DNA from 2 places in the Polaromonas sp. P4_H1 genome. Region 1 is predicted to be linked to the other one. Evidence: riboswitches for the same ligand, from Rfam matches in the RefSeq annotation. Region 1 holds a riboswitch; the other holds the start of a gene.
What was found. A riboswitch is a leader RNA that binds a small molecule or an ion and turns the genes downstream of it on or off. The one in region 1 is predicted to bind S-adenosylhomocysteine.

Region 1 (7,120 bases):
TCGGTGAGAGCCATGCCCACCTCGCCCGCCTTGAGCAACGCAAACATATCGCCTTTGACGCTGTGGTCCGGGCAGGCCGGGTATCCGGGCGCCGGGCGGATGCCCTGGTATTTTTCGGCGATCAGCGCCTCCGCGCCCAGCGACTCGGCCGGCACATAGCCCCACAAATCCTTGCGCACGCGCTGGTGCATGGCCTCGGCAAATGCTTCTGCCAGCCGGTCAGCCAGCGCCTTGAGCATGATGGACGAGTAGTCATCATGGTCGTCAAGAAAGTATTTCTCCTTCTTCTCGGCGCCCAGGCCGGCGGTGACGGCAAAGAGGCCGATGTAGTCGGCAATTCGAGCGTCTTTCCGGCCCGAATCCGGGACAGCAGCTGCGCGAGCGGCCATCACATCAGGCGCGAGCACCTTGGGTGCGACAAAGTCGGCCAGGCAGCGGCTGGGCCGCATCACGCCGTCCACCGCGGTTTTCTCCGCCTGCTGGCGCAGGCCGTACCAGGTCATGGCCACCTCGCTGCGCGACTCATCGGTGTAAATCTCGATGTCGTCGCCCACGCTGTTGGCAGGATACAGGCCGATCACCCCACTGGCGGTGAGCCAGCGGCCCTCGATCAGGCGCTTGAGCATGCGTTGCGCGTCGGCATACACCCGCACCGCCTCGGTACCGACCACCTCGTCCTTCAGGATGGCCGGGAACGGGCCCGCCAGGTCCCAGGTCTGGAAAAACGGGCCCCAGTCGATGAACTGCGCAAGCTCGGCCAGGTCGAAGTTTTTGAAGACGCGCCGGCCGATGAACTTGGGCACGGGCGGCGTGTAGCTTGTCCAGTCGATGGGCGTTTTGTTGGCGCGGGCCTTGGCCAGCGGCCACATCGGTGTCTGCTTCTTGTTGGCGTGCTGGGTGCGCACCTTGTCGTAGTCCGCCCTCAGCTCATCAATGTATTTGGTGGCCTGGTCGGACAGCAGGCTTTGCGCCACGCTCACGCTGCGCGAGGCATCGGGCACATAGACCACCGGACCCTCGTAGTGGGGGGAAATCTTCACCGCCGTGTGCACCCGGCTGGTGGTGGCGCCGCCTATCAGCAGCGGGATTTTCTTGATGCGGAAATGGTCGTCCTTCTGCATCTCGCTTGCTACGTACTGCATCTCTTCCAGGCTGGGCGTGATCAGGCCGGACAGGCCCACGATGTCGGCGCCCTCGACCTTGGCGCGCGCCAGGATTTCGTGGCAGGGCACCATCACGCCCATGTTGACCACTTCGAAGTTGTTGCACTGCAGGACCACGGTCACGATGTTCTTGCCGATGTCGTGCACGTCGCCCTTGACGGTGGCGATGATGATTTTGCCCTTGGTCTTCACGTCGCCACCGGCGGCTTCCAGCAGCAGTTTTTCGGCTTCGATGTAAGGCAGCAGGTGCGCCACCGCCTGCTTCATCACCCGGGCGCTTTTGACCACCTGCGGCAGGAACATCTTGCCCTGGCCGAACAGGTCACCCACCACGTTCATGCCGTCCATCAGCGGGCCCTCGATGACATGCAGCGGCCGCCCGCCTTCGGCCTTGATGGCCTGCCACATTTCCTCGGTGTCTTCGGTGATGAACTCGTTCATGCCCAGCACCAGCGCGTGCGACAGGCGCTCGCGCACCGGCAGCGCGCGCCATTCGTTTTTCTTGCTGTCGTCCCTGGCGCCGCTTTTGGCGCTTTCCGCGACTTCGATGAGACGCTCACTGGGTGTGAGTTCAGGCTCACCCGGCTTGTAAACCGGCTGGCGGTTGAGGACCACGTCCTCGACGCGCTCGCGCAGCGTCGGCTCCAGGTCATCGTACACACCGACCATGCCGGCATTGACGATGCCCATGTCCATGCCGGCCTGGATCGCGTGGTACAAAAACACCGTGTGAATGGCTTCACGCACCGGGTCATTGCCGCGGAAGCTGAAACTCACGTTGGACACGCCGCCCGACACCTTGGCGCCCGGCAGGTTGGCCTTGATCCAGCGTGTGGCGTTGATGAAATCGACCGCGTAGTTGTTGTGCTCTTCAATGCCGGTGGCAATGGCAAAGATATTGGGGTCAAAGATGATGTCTTCGGGCGGAAAGCCGACCTCATCGACCAGCACGCGGTAGGCACGCTCGCAGATTTCAATCTTGCGCTGGTAGGTGTCGGCCTGGCCCTGCTCGTCAAATGCCATCACCACGGCGGCCGCGCCATAGCGCTTGAGCAGCTTGGCCTGGTGCTTGAAGGGCTCCAGCCCCTCCTTCATGGAAATCGAGTTGACGATGCCCTTGCCCTGGATGCAGCGCAGGCCGGCCTCGATCACGCTCCACTTGGAGCTGTCGATCATGATGGGCACGCGGGCAATGTCGGGTTCGCTGGCGATCAGGTTCAAAAAGCGCACCATGGCGGCCTGGCTGTCCAGCATGGCCTCGTCCATGTTGATGTCGATGATTTGCGCGCCGTTTTCCACTTGCTGGCGCGCCACGACCAGGGCCTGCTCGTACTCGCCATTCAAAATCATGCGGGCAAAAGCCTTGGAGCCGGTGACATTGGTACGCTCGCCGATGTTGACAAAGAGCGTGCCCTCCCCGATAGCCACAGGCTCCAGGCCGGACAGTTTCATGGGAGGAACAGCGATGGGATCTTGAATTTCGGACATGCACTCACCTTTTGGGCTCAAGGTGAGCGTCGTTACTGCGGCGCCTCGGGGGAGGCGCCGGTAACCCAAGCCTGACGAATGAATGCTTCGCTGCAACGCTCCTTGGGTTACCATTATTTTAAGGGCAGGCAGCAGCCGGCGCCATGCCTCACAATAAATCCGCAAAATCCATGTTTGAAACCCTGTTTGGCGACAAGAAAAAGGCGGCGACCGGTCCACCCGAGCTGATGCGGCCGGAAGAACGCATGCGTGCGGTTGAAGGCTCCAGCACGGCCGAACTGGCGGCCAGGCTGCTGATTGCGCCGACAGCACTGATGCAGCTCACGCCCGAAGAGGCGCTCACCGTGGTGAGCTACATGGTTCCGCAAAAAATTGCCGCGGGCACCACCTTCATCACCGAAGGGGACAAAAGCGAAACCGACTACATGCTGCTGGTGCTTGAAGGCGAGGTCACCGTGGAAAGCATCATGGTCAGCCGCCGCACGCCCGTCACCGTGTCGGTGCTGGGACCAGGCAGCCTGGTTGGCGAGATGGGGCTGGTCGATGGCCGGGCCCGGCTGGCGTCCTGCACGGCCAGCACCGACGTGCGGTGCGCGGTTTTGTCACGCGTCGCCCTCGAAGCACTCAGCACTGACCAGCCTCGCACGGCGGTCAAGCTGATGTTTGCGGTGTCGCTGCGGATTGCCGAGCGGCTGCGCGACGCCACCGAAAAACTCAAGAAATACAGCCAGCTCACGCAGGCCATGCAGCAGGAAATCGATCACCTGCTGCCGGACGACTGACGCGTTACGCGCAATAAAAAGCGAGGGGTCAGTTTCGTCGCCGGGCCGCCCCAAACAAGGCCAGCCCCCGACGGGCTGGAGCCTGCGGCTCCGAACCTGCTGGAGCAGGTTGGGACAGGCGACAGAGGCGAAGCGTCCCGCGAGCCTTGGCCGGCAAGGCGCGCTACACGCTGCGAGCGAACGTGGGGGCTCTTAATACCAGCGGGAGCCGCGGGACTGGCTTTGCCAGACCGCAGGCGCAGCGGCCCCCTCGGGGGGCAGCGCATTACACGAAGTGAAAAGCGTGGGGGCTTTATTAAGCCGCCTCGGGGTAGAAGAAGCGGGAAGCGACCGCCCGTGAAGGCAGGGGCGCCACCGCATTCGCAATGGCCTGGATATGCTCGGGCGTGGTGCCGCAGCAGCCGCCCACGATGTTGACCAGCCCCTCGTCGGCAAACTCGCGCAGCAGGCGCGAGGTCACGTCGGGCGTTTCGTCGAAGCCGGTGTCGCTCATGGGATTGGGCAGGCCGGCATTGGGGTAGCAGCTGATGAAGGTGTCGCCGGCCACGCGGGCCAGCTCCTGGATGTAGGGGCGCATCAGCGTGGCGCCCAGCGCGCAATTGAGACCAATGGCCAGCGGCCGGGCATGGCGCACGCTGTGCCAGAAGGCGGTCACGGTCTGGCCGCTCAGGATGCGGCCCGAGGCGTCCGTGACGGTGCCGCTGATGATGAGGGGCAGGCACTCGCCGGAATTGTCGAAATACTCGTCGATCGCAAACAGCGCCGCCTTGGCGTTGAGTGTGTCAAATATGGTTTCGACCAGCAGCACATCGCTGCCGCCCTTGACCAGCGCTTCGGTCTGCTCGTAATAAGCCTTGCGCAGTTCTTCAAAGCTGGTGTTGCGCGCACCCGGATCGTTCACATCGGGGCTGATGCTGGCGGTTTTGGGTGTCGGGCCCAGGGCGCCCACCACGAACCGCGGTTTGTCGGGCGTGGAAAACTTGTCGCAGGCGGCACGCGCGATGCGGGCCGACTCGTAGTTCATCTCCACGGCCAGGTCCGCCATGTCGTAGTCGGCCTGGGCGACCGTGGTGGCGCCAAAGGTGTTGGTCTCTATCATGTCGGCGCCAGAGGCGAGGTAGCCTTCATGGATGTCGCGGATCACGTCGGGACGGGTCAGGCTGAGCAGTTCGTTGTTGCCCTTGACGTCTTTGTGAAAATCCTTGAAGCGCTCGCCGCGGTACTGGGCTTCGTTCAACTTGAAGCGCTGGATCATGGTGCCCATCGCGCCGTCGAGAATGGCGATGCGTTGTTCCAGGATGGCTGGCAGTTGCTGTCCGTGGGTATAGATGAGGGGCTTCATGCCCCGATTTTAAGGTGCGGCAGCTTTTTTAGCAGGCTCCCGAATAGCGTCCCTGTTTTCCGCCAGGGCCACACTACCCTTCGACAGTGATCTGCACCAGCCGGGGCCGCGGGACTGGCTTCGCCAGACCGCAGGCGCAGCGCCCCCTTGGGGGGCAGAGAGCCACACGCAGTGGGCGAACGTGGGGGCCTTAGGGCAATGCTGATTAAGGTCCACGGCTCCGGAGGCAGAAGCGTTACATGGCGATGAAACAACAGACCCTGGCGATGGCAGCCGACCAATCGGGCTACGAGCAATACCGCAAGCCCACGCGGCGGGACGAATTCCTGGCGACCATGGAGGCCATCGTGCCATGGTCAGCGTTGTGCGGAGTGATTGAGCCGCACTATCCGAAGGCCGGCAACGGGCGCCCGCCCATTGGCCTGGAGCGCATGCTGCGCATCCATTTCATCCAGCACTGGTTCAACCTGGCCGATCTGGCCTGCGAGGAAGCCCTGTACGACAGCGTCAGCCTGCGCCGCTTCGCGGGAATCGATCTGGGCCGTGAGCCGGTGCCCGACGCCACCACGATGCTGAAGTTTCGCCGCCTTCTGAATGACAACAAGCTGGGCGAGGCACTGTTTGCCAAGGTGGGACAGGAGTTGCTGGCCCGGGGCTTCAAGGTCAACACCGGCACCATCGTGGACGCCACCATCATTGGCGCGCCCAGCTCGACCAAGAATGCCGGCAAGGCGCGTGACCCCGAGATGCATCAGACCCGCAAGGGCAAGCAATGGTATTTCGGCATGAAGCTGCACATCGGGGTGGACAGCCAAAGCGGGTTGGCGCACAGCGCGGTGGTCACGGCGGCCAATGTGCATGACAAACACCCGCTGCCTGACCTGCTGCATGGGCAAGAAAGGCGCGTGTACGGTGACTCGGCTTATGCCAGCCAGAAGGCGCTGATCGAGGGCAAGGCGCCCAAGGCCAAAGACTTCACGAACCAGCGCACACGGCGCAACGGCATCGTCGATGAAGCGGCCCGGGACAAGAACCGCAACAAGTCGCGCATCCGGGCACGGGTGGAGCATGTGTTTGGCGTGGTCAAGCGCCTGTGGGGTTTCGGCAAGGTGCGGTACCGGGGTCTGGCCAAGAACGCGACACGGGCATTTACAGCTCTGGCATTGGCCAACATCTACCTCAGCCGATCCAGGCTGATGGGACAGGTGCGCCCATGAGGGCGGAAAACGAGCCGAGAGGCCCAAGAAACAGGCTCAGAGGGCCTCAAGAAAGGTCGCTCAGCGACCCGTTTGAATCCAATCGCTCCGTCATTGACCCGCATGGGCTCTTTGACGGGGCTTATTCAGCGTAGCCTTAGACGACAATAGCGGGCATTGGCTCACCGCACATGAAAAACCTCCAACCCAAAGAAGCCTGGACCTGGCTGCAGGCGCACCCCGACACCCTGTTCGTGGATGTGCGCATGGAAATCGAGTCGCTGTATGTCGGCCGCCCGCCCGGTGTGGTCCATGTGCCGTGGTATGAATACCCTGACCTGCAGCCTGATCCGCAGAAATTTGCCGAAGCTGTGGTTCGCGAGGCCACCGGCAAAACCCAGCCGGTATTGCTGATCTGCCGCTCCGGCAAGCGCACGCTGGACGCCGGCAAGGCGCTGGAGGCCGCCGGATTTTCCGACGTGCAGCATGTGGTGCATGGCTTTGAAGGGGAGCTTGACGAGCAGTTTCGCAGGTCAACACTCTCGGGCTGGCGCTTTGACGGCCTGCCCTGGGAGCAGATGTAGCTGCATTTGGCATCAAATCAGCCGCCAGCCTTGGCTTCATCTGAACCATTGGCTATCACTTTTATAGCAACCCAGCCTCCTGAACATCCTCTTGTCTTCATTGCCTGTTTCTTCATCCCGGTCTTCATCGCGGCCGACCCCGTTGGACGTTCTGGGTCAGGTCTTTGGCTACTCCGATTTCCGCGGCCCGCAGGAAGCCATCGTGGATCACGTGGTGCAAGGCGGCGACGCGCTGGTGCTGATGCCCACCGGCGGCGGCAAGTCGCTGTGTTACCAGATTCCGGCCATCGTGCGGCAAAACGCCGGCCACGGCGTGACGGTGGTGATTTCGCCGTTGATTGCGCTGATGCATGACCAGGTCGGCGCGCTGCATGAGGCCGGCGTGTCCGCCGCGTTTTTGAATTCAACGCAAAGCTTTGAAGAAAGCAGCCAGCTTGAAAAGCAGCTGCTGCGCAACGAACTGACGCTGCTGTATGCGGCGCCCGAACGCATCAACACGCCGCGCATGAAGGGCCTGCTGGCCTCGCTGCACGAGCGTGGCCTGCTCAGCCTGTTTGCGATTGAC
Region 2 (7,120 bases), on a different contig from region 1:
GCAAAGCCGTGTTCGACGAGGAATAAGTCAGCGCGCATGTAGCTCCATGGAATGAACCCCACGCCCGAAAACATTCAGGCGGAGGCCTTGTCTTGCCCAGAGGGGCCCTGTCTTGCCCCCTCTCCCTTTGGGAGAGGGTTGGGGTGAGGGCCGGCGGCCTTAAAAAGACTCTCTTGACGACTGGCGCCGCCAGCCCTCACCCCTGCCCTCTCCCAGGGGGAGAGGGAGTAATGCTGTCGCTTAATAACGGTAGGTGTTGGCCTTGTACGGGCCGGCCTTCGACACGCCGATGTAAGCCGCCTGCTCGTCGCTCAACTCGGTCAGCATCGCGCCGACTTTCTTCAGGTGCAGGCGCGCGACCTTTTCATCGAGGTGCTTGGGCAGCACATAGACCTTGCCCACTTCGTAGTCGGCCTGCTTGGTGAACAGCTCGATCTGCGCAATCGTCTGGTTGGCGAAGCTGGACGACATCACGAAGCTGGGGTGGCCGGTGCCGCAGCCCAGGTTCACCAGGCGGCCCTTGGCGAGCAGGATGATGCGCTTGCCGTCGGGGAAGATCACGTGGTCGACTTGCGGCTTGATCTCTTCCCAGGTGCATTTCTCCAGCGAGGCGACGTCGATTTCGTTGTCGAAATGGCCGATGTTGCAAACGATGGCCTGGTCTTTCATCTTGGCCATGTGGTCGTAGGTGATGACGTTCTTGTTGCCGGTGGCGGACACAAAAATGTCGGCCTTGTCGGCGGCGTATTCCATGGTCACGACCTTGTAGCCTTCCATCGCGGCCTGCAGGGCGTTGATGGGATCGATCTCGGTCACCCAGACCTGGGCGCTCAGGGCACGCAGGGCCTGGGCCGAGCCCTTGCCCACGTCGCCGTAACCGGCCACGCAAGCCACCTTGCCGGCCACCATCACGTCGGTGGCGCGCTTGATGGCGTCGACCAGCGACTCGCGGCAACCGTAGAGGTTGTCGAACTTGGACTTGGTGACCGAATCGTTGACATTGATGGCGCGCAGGGCCAGCGTGCCCTTGGCAGACATTTCATTGAGGCGCAGCACGCCGGTGGTGGTTTCTTCGGTCACGCCGATGATGTTTTTCAGGCGGCGGCTGTACCAGGTCGGGTCTTGCGCGAGCTTGGCCTTGATCGAGTTGAACAGGCAGATTTCTTCTTCGCTCGTGGGCTTGGAGATCAGGCTGGCGTCTTTTTCGGCCTTGGTGCCCAGGTGCATCAGGAGCGTGGCGTCGCCGCCGTCGTCCAGGATCATGTTCGGGCCTTCTTCAGGCGTGCCCTTGGCGCCGTTGAATTCGAAGATCTTGTGGGTGTAGTCCCAGTAGTCGGCCAGGGTTTCGCCCTTGATGGCGAACACCGGCGTGCCGGCGGCGGCAATCGCGGCGGCGGCGTGGTCTTGCGTCGAGAAGATGTTGCACGAAGCCCAGCGCACTTCGGCGCCCAGAGCCTGCAGCGTTTCGATCAGCACGCCGGTCTGGATGGTCATGTGCAGCGAACCGGTGATGCGCGCGCCCTTCAAAGGCTGGGCTTTGGCGAATTCTTCGCGGATGGCCATCAGGCCGGGCATTTCGGTCTGCGCGATATTCAGTTCCTTGCGGCCCCAGGCGGCAAGCGAGATATCGGCAATGGTGTAGTCGGTGGAAGGTTTCAGGACAGCGCTCATACGGTTCTCCAAATTCAAACGTCAACTGGGCAAAATCGCCACGGGCAAGGCGCTTTCGAAGCAGTGGGGGAATTCAGTCATTCACCCGGCTTGAGAGAGCACTTGCGGGTGAGCGTGGTTGCAATGAAGTCCTGAGCCTGGTCCACGTGGTGTGGGTTGCAACGCTCCTCAGGAATCCGCCATTGTACCGAAGCCGGCCGCACCGCACCAGCGCCTGGAATCGGCATGCGAAAATTTCACGATGCAAGAACTCGACAACTGGCCCGCAGACGAGCGCCGCCGGATCTCCGGCTTTTTCACCGACATCGACGACACCCTGACCACCGAAGGCGCGATTACCCTTGATGCGCTGGAGGGCTTGGCTGAATTGAAAGCCGCCGGGTTCAAGGTGGTGGCGATCACCGGACGGCCCGTGGGCTGGAGCGAGCCTTTCGCGGCAAGCTGGCCGGTCGATGCCATCGTGGCGGAAAACGGTGCAGTGGCGCTGCTGCCGGATTCCCAAAACGCCGCGCCGCGGCCGCTCTCAAAAATCTACCAGCAGAATGCGGCCACGCGTGCAGCCAACTTCAGCCGCATGCAGGCCGTGCTGGCGCGCATTGAGCGGGAACTGCCCGGCATCCACCGCGCCACCGACTCGCCAGGCCGCGAAACCGACATTGCCATCGACCACAGCGAGTTCGCGCAGCTCAGCGACGCGCAGATCGCCGCCGTGGTGGCGCTGATGAAGAGCGAAGGCATGCACGCCACCGTGAGCAGCATCCACATCAACGGCTGGTACGGCGGCCACAACAAGCTCGAAGGCGCGCGCTGGATTGTTCGTAAACTCTGGCAGCGCGACCTGGACGCCGAGATGGGTCAATGGGTCTATGTGGGCGATTCGACCAACGACCAGCTGATGTTCAAGACTTTCGCCAACAGCGTGGGCGTGGCCAACATCGCGCGCTTTGTGCCGCAGCTGGCGCACCTGCCGCGCTATGTGACGCGGGGCGAGCGCGGCGCGGGCTTTGCCGAGGTGGTAAAGATTTTGCTCACCCCTGCTGACGCTCACTTCGTGTAGCGTCCCCTCCCCTTCCAGGGGACGGAAGAAACATCACCCCTATCGGACGCGCACTTCGTGTCGCGCCTTTTCCCCTTCCAGGGGACGGCGCCTGCGGCCTGGCAAAGCCAGTTCCGCGGCCCCTGCTGGATTAACGCAGGACGGCCGCGCGGCGCACTGAGCCCCATCGCAGCCAGGCGCCGAGAGCTGCCACCGCCAGCACCAGCGCGGCATAGCCCTCCACCGTGGCCGGCAGGCCCAGCGGCGCGATCAGCCGGCCGGCGAGCATGGCCGGCACGCTAAAGGCGAGGTAGCTGGTGGCATAGAGCGCGGCAAACAATTCTGCCCGCTGCTGCGGCTGCGCCAGCGGCGCCAGCGTCTGCACCTGCGCGGAAAAAGCCGAGCCGCCGCCGAAACCAGCCAGCGCCGTTCCCACAAAAAACAGGCCCACCGAATGGACGGCCAGCGAGACGGCCACCAGGCCGGCGCCCAGAGCGAGCCAGCTCATGCCGACGGCGCTCATGCGCGTGGGAGCCAGGCGCCTCAACAGCGTGGGTGAAGCGGCGCCCAGGCCGAAGAATGTCGCAATGGCCAGGCCGTTGACGATGCCGTTGTGGATGCCGAAGATTTGCTGCAGCACGGAAGGCACCAGCGACAGGTACAGGCCCGCGAGCGACCATACCGCCAGCATCGTCGGCACCCCGCGCACAAATTCAGCACGCGCCGCCACCGGCACCGAAATGCGCGGCACCAGCGAGGCCAGCGCGCCGGGGCGCGGCGTGACGCTTTCAGGGAGGAACAGCGTGGCCACCGCACCCGTCACGCAGATGGCGGCCAGCACGCCGAACACCAGCGGCACCGGATGCAGCGCGAGCTTGACGGCGATGCCTGTCAGCAAGGCGCCCACGGCCAGTCCCGCCAGCGGCGAGACGCTGCCTATCATCGCGCCCAGGCGTTTTTGCGCAGCCGGGGCCGCTTCCACCACCGCCGCCGTCAGCGCGCCGCTGACCATGCCGGTCGCAATGCCCTGGACGACGCGCGCGGCGATGATGCCGCCTATGCCCTCGGCCAGCAAAAAGGTCAGCATCGCGCCGGCCTGCAGCAGCAAGGCGGCAAACACCACGGGGCGCCGGCCTATGTGGTCGGACAGCGATCCGGCCACCAGCAGCGAGGCCAGCAGCGCAATCGCATAAATCGCGAATGCCACCGTCAGCAGCGCCGGCGAAAAGCCCCACTGCTGCTGGAACACGACAAACAGCGGCGAAGGCGCGCTGCCCGCCACGAAAAACGCGAACAGCAGGATCGCCAGCAGCGGGAAGGCGGCTGCTGGCGGCAGTTGCCAGCGAGCGGCGGTGGAGGATGAAGCGGGTTGCAAAGAGGGGGCGGCAGGTGCGGTCATGGGGAACACTCGACTTTCTTAAAGCGAATTTATTTGCGTTTGTGAATTTTACGCCCAGTTTTAAATTAACGCAAATATCGTTGCTTTAAGCTAGAATCAGCGCATGAACACCCCCACGACGCCCCAGATCAAACGCCCCGGCGGCCGCAGCGCGCAGGTGCAGTCCGTGGTGCGAAAAGCGCTGGAAGAACTGATTGCCCAGGAAGGCCGCGACAAAGTCACCGTGCCCGCGGTGGCCGAGCGCGCCGGCGTCAGCGCCTCCAGCATTTACCGGCGCTGGGGCGACGTGAACGGCCTGCTGGGCGAAACCGCGACCGAGCGGCTGGACCCGAACCGCCCGCTGCCCGAGACGGGCAACCTGAAAGCCGAACTCGCGGCCTGGGCCCGGGGGCTGATCACCCACCTCAACAAGCCCGGCAACACCTCGATGCTGAAGGCGGCGGCCGCGCTGGCCGGATCGGAAGAGACCAACTGCCTGAAAAACCGCCGCGCCGAAGCCACCGTGCTGGTGAACCGGGCCCAGGCGCGCGGCGACGCCACACCCAGCGTGCAGCAGGTGCTGGACCACATGATGGCCCCCATCATTTACCGGCTGATCTTTGGCTCCGGCGTCGAGCCGGCGTTGGCCGACCAGCTGGCCGACGAACTGTTTGCGCTTGTGGATTAGGCACACCCCTATCGAGGCTCACTTCGTGTAGCCTCTTTTCCCCTTGCAGGGGACGAGGCTTGCGGCCCGGCAAAGCCGGTTCCGCGGCCTCCACTGGATCAGACCGGGCCACCGGCACCGTCCCAGGGACGACACGCAGTGAGTCCCGATAGGGGTGTGCGCCAGTTCAGTTGGGCTTGGCCAACCCGAGCTTGTCGATCAAGACCTTCTCCCGGCCGACCGTGTCCTGCGCGAACTTCGTGTAGTCGGCCGAGCTCATGTAGTTGGGCAGCATGTCGTAGCGGCCCAGGGCGGCGACGTAGCTGGGTTCCTCCATCGCCTTCTTGAACGCGTCGTGCAGGCGCTTGACCACCTCGGGCGGCGTGCCCTTGGGCGCGCCTATGCCGAAGGGCGAGTTCTGCACGATGTCGTAGCCCAGCTCCTTCAGCGTGGGCGCATTGGGGAATTTGTCGAGGCGCTTCTCTCCCCAGGTGTTGAGCACGCGCAGCTTGCCGGCCTCGACCTGCGGCGCAAAGCCGGTACTGTCGGCGCCGGCCATCAATTGACCACTCACCAGGGCCAGCATCAAATCCGCACTGCCTTTATAGGGCACGTGCTGCAACTCGATGCCGGCCTTTTGCGCGATCAACTCGGTCGTCAGGTGCGGGCTGGTCAGCGTGCCGGTGGAGCCGTAGGTCAGCTTGCCGGGGTTGGCCTTGGCGTAGGCGACAAAGTCGGCCCAGGTCTTGAAGGGGCTGTCTGCCGGCACCACGATGCCGAAGGCGTAGCCGGTCACATTGATGACGTAGCTGAGGTCCTTGACCGGATCCCAGTTGATCTTGGTGGTGTAGCCGAGGCGGAACACGCCCAGCGGAATCTGCGCCAGCGTGTAGCCGTCGGGCGCCGAGGTTTGCAACTGCTGGGCCGGCAGGGTTCCGCCGGCACCGGGCTTGTTCTCCACGATCACCGCCTGACCCAGGATTTTTGAGGCGTTGTCGGCCAGCGAGCGCATGGTGATGTCGGTCGGCCCGCCGGCCGGGAAAGCGACGATCAGCTTGATGGGCCGGACCGGAAAGGTCTGCGCCTGTGCCGGCATGACCGCGGCGAACAGGGTCAAGGCGGCGGTGTACAGAAAGGGGCGGCGTTGCATTGGGCGTGTCTCCTGAAGCGGTGATGTTGCCACCATCATGCGTGACGCCGACTTTGAACACATCAGGGCAACACCTGAAGGACTGTCACCTGCGTTGCAGGGCCCGAAAGCGCCGGGAAAAGGCACTTTTCAGATGTCAAACAGGGCTACACACCAATGCCGACGAGCGCAAGCAGCTATCAATTAAATAGCAATCATCCACGCATAGCATCCGCCCCCCACCAGCAGGGGCCGCGGAACTGGCTTTGCCAGGCCGCAGGCGCCGCCCCTGGAAGGGGGAAGGTGCTACACGAAGTGAGCGTCCGACGGGGTGAGCTATCTTTCCAGCACACTTTGCAACGCATTTCCGGTGTGCGTGCCCAGCTTCACAACAGCCTCTGGCGGCGCCGATGCGACGACCTGCCCGCCCGCATCACCGCCGTCGGGACCCAGGTCAATCACCCAGTCGGCTTCGGCCACCACATCCAGGTCGTGCTCGATCACCACCACACTGTGGCCGCCGTTCACCAGGCGGTGCAGCACGTGAATCAGCTTTTCGACGTCGGCCATGTGCAGACCCACCGTGGGCTCGTCCAGCACGTACAGCGTGTGCGGCGCCTTCTGGCCGCGCCGCGTGATGTCGTCGCGCACCTTGCTCAGCTCCGTCACCAGCTTGATGCGCTGCGCCTCGCCGCCCGACAGCGTCGGCGAAGGCTGGCCCAGCGTGAGGTAGCCCAGGCCCACGTCCTTGAGCAACTGCAGCGGGTGCGCGATGCTGGGCATGGAGGCAAAAAACGCCACCGCCTCGTCCACTTCCATTTTCAGCACGTCGCCTATGCTTTTGCCACGCCAGGTCACGGCCTGCGTCTCGGGGTTGAAGCGCGCGCCGTGGCAGGTTTCGCAGAGCACCTTCACGTCGGGCAGAAAGCTCATGCCGATGGTGCGCACACCCGCACCTTCGCAGGTCGGGCAGCGCCCCTCGCCGGTGTTGAAGCTGAAGCGACCGGCCCCATAGCCGCGCGCCCGCGCTTCCAGCGTGTCGGCAAACAGCTTGCGAATCGTGTCCCAGAAACCGATGTAGGTGGCCGGGCAGGAGCGCGGCGTCTTGCCGATCGGCGTCTGGTCGACTTCGAGCACGCGGTCCACCGCCGCATAGCCTTCGATGCGCTCGCAGCCCGCCCAGTCAGGCGTCTTGCCCTTGTCGTCGGCATCGCGCCCGGCCTTGGTGGAGCGCAGCAT

Region 2: linked by a shared signal. The riboswitch ahead of ahcY (adenosylhomocysteinase) and the one ahead of metH (methionine synthase) in region 1 are both predicted to bind S-adenosylhomocysteine.

The regions. Positions count from the first base shown of each region.
Region 1 covers NZ_JBFUKG010000019.1:92,981-100,100, forward strand. Annotated here, with positions in the region: gene metH (methionine synthase) at 1-2,651, opposite strand, end outside; S-adenosyl-L-homocysteine riboswitch at 2,669-2,761, opposite strand; gene AC1DS5_RS21260 (cyclic nucleotide-binding domain-containing protein) at 2,795-3,433, shown strand; gene AC1DS5_RS21265 (homocysteine S-methyltransferase family protein) at 3,729-4,775, opposite strand; gene AC1DS5_RS21270 (IS5 family transposase) at 5,021-5,992, shown strand; gene AC1DS5_RS21275 (rhodanese-like domain-containing protein) at 6,163-6,555, shown strand; gene AC1DS5_RS21280 (RecQ family ATP-dependent DNA helicase) at 6,647-7,120, shown strand, end outside.
Region 2 covers NZ_JBFUKG010000018.1:94,007-101,126, forward strand. Annotated here, with positions in the region: gene AC1DS5_RS20720 (TlyA family RNA methyltransferase) at 1-38, opposite strand, end outside; gene ahcY (adenosylhomocysteinase) at 241-1,671, opposite strand; S-adenosyl-L-homocysteine riboswitch at 1,775-1,847, opposite strand; gene AC1DS5_RS20730 (HAD-IIB family hydrolase) at 1,913-2,728, shown strand; gene AC1DS5_RS20735 (MFS transporter) at 2,859-4,106, opposite strand; gene AC1DS5_RS20740 (TetR/AcrR family transcriptional regulator) at 4,210-4,773, shown strand; gene AC1DS5_RS20745 (Bug family tripartite tricarboxylate transporter substrate binding protein) at 4,940-5,902, opposite strand; gene AC1DS5_RS20750 (excinuclease ABC subunit UvrA) at 6,218-7,120, opposite strand, start outside.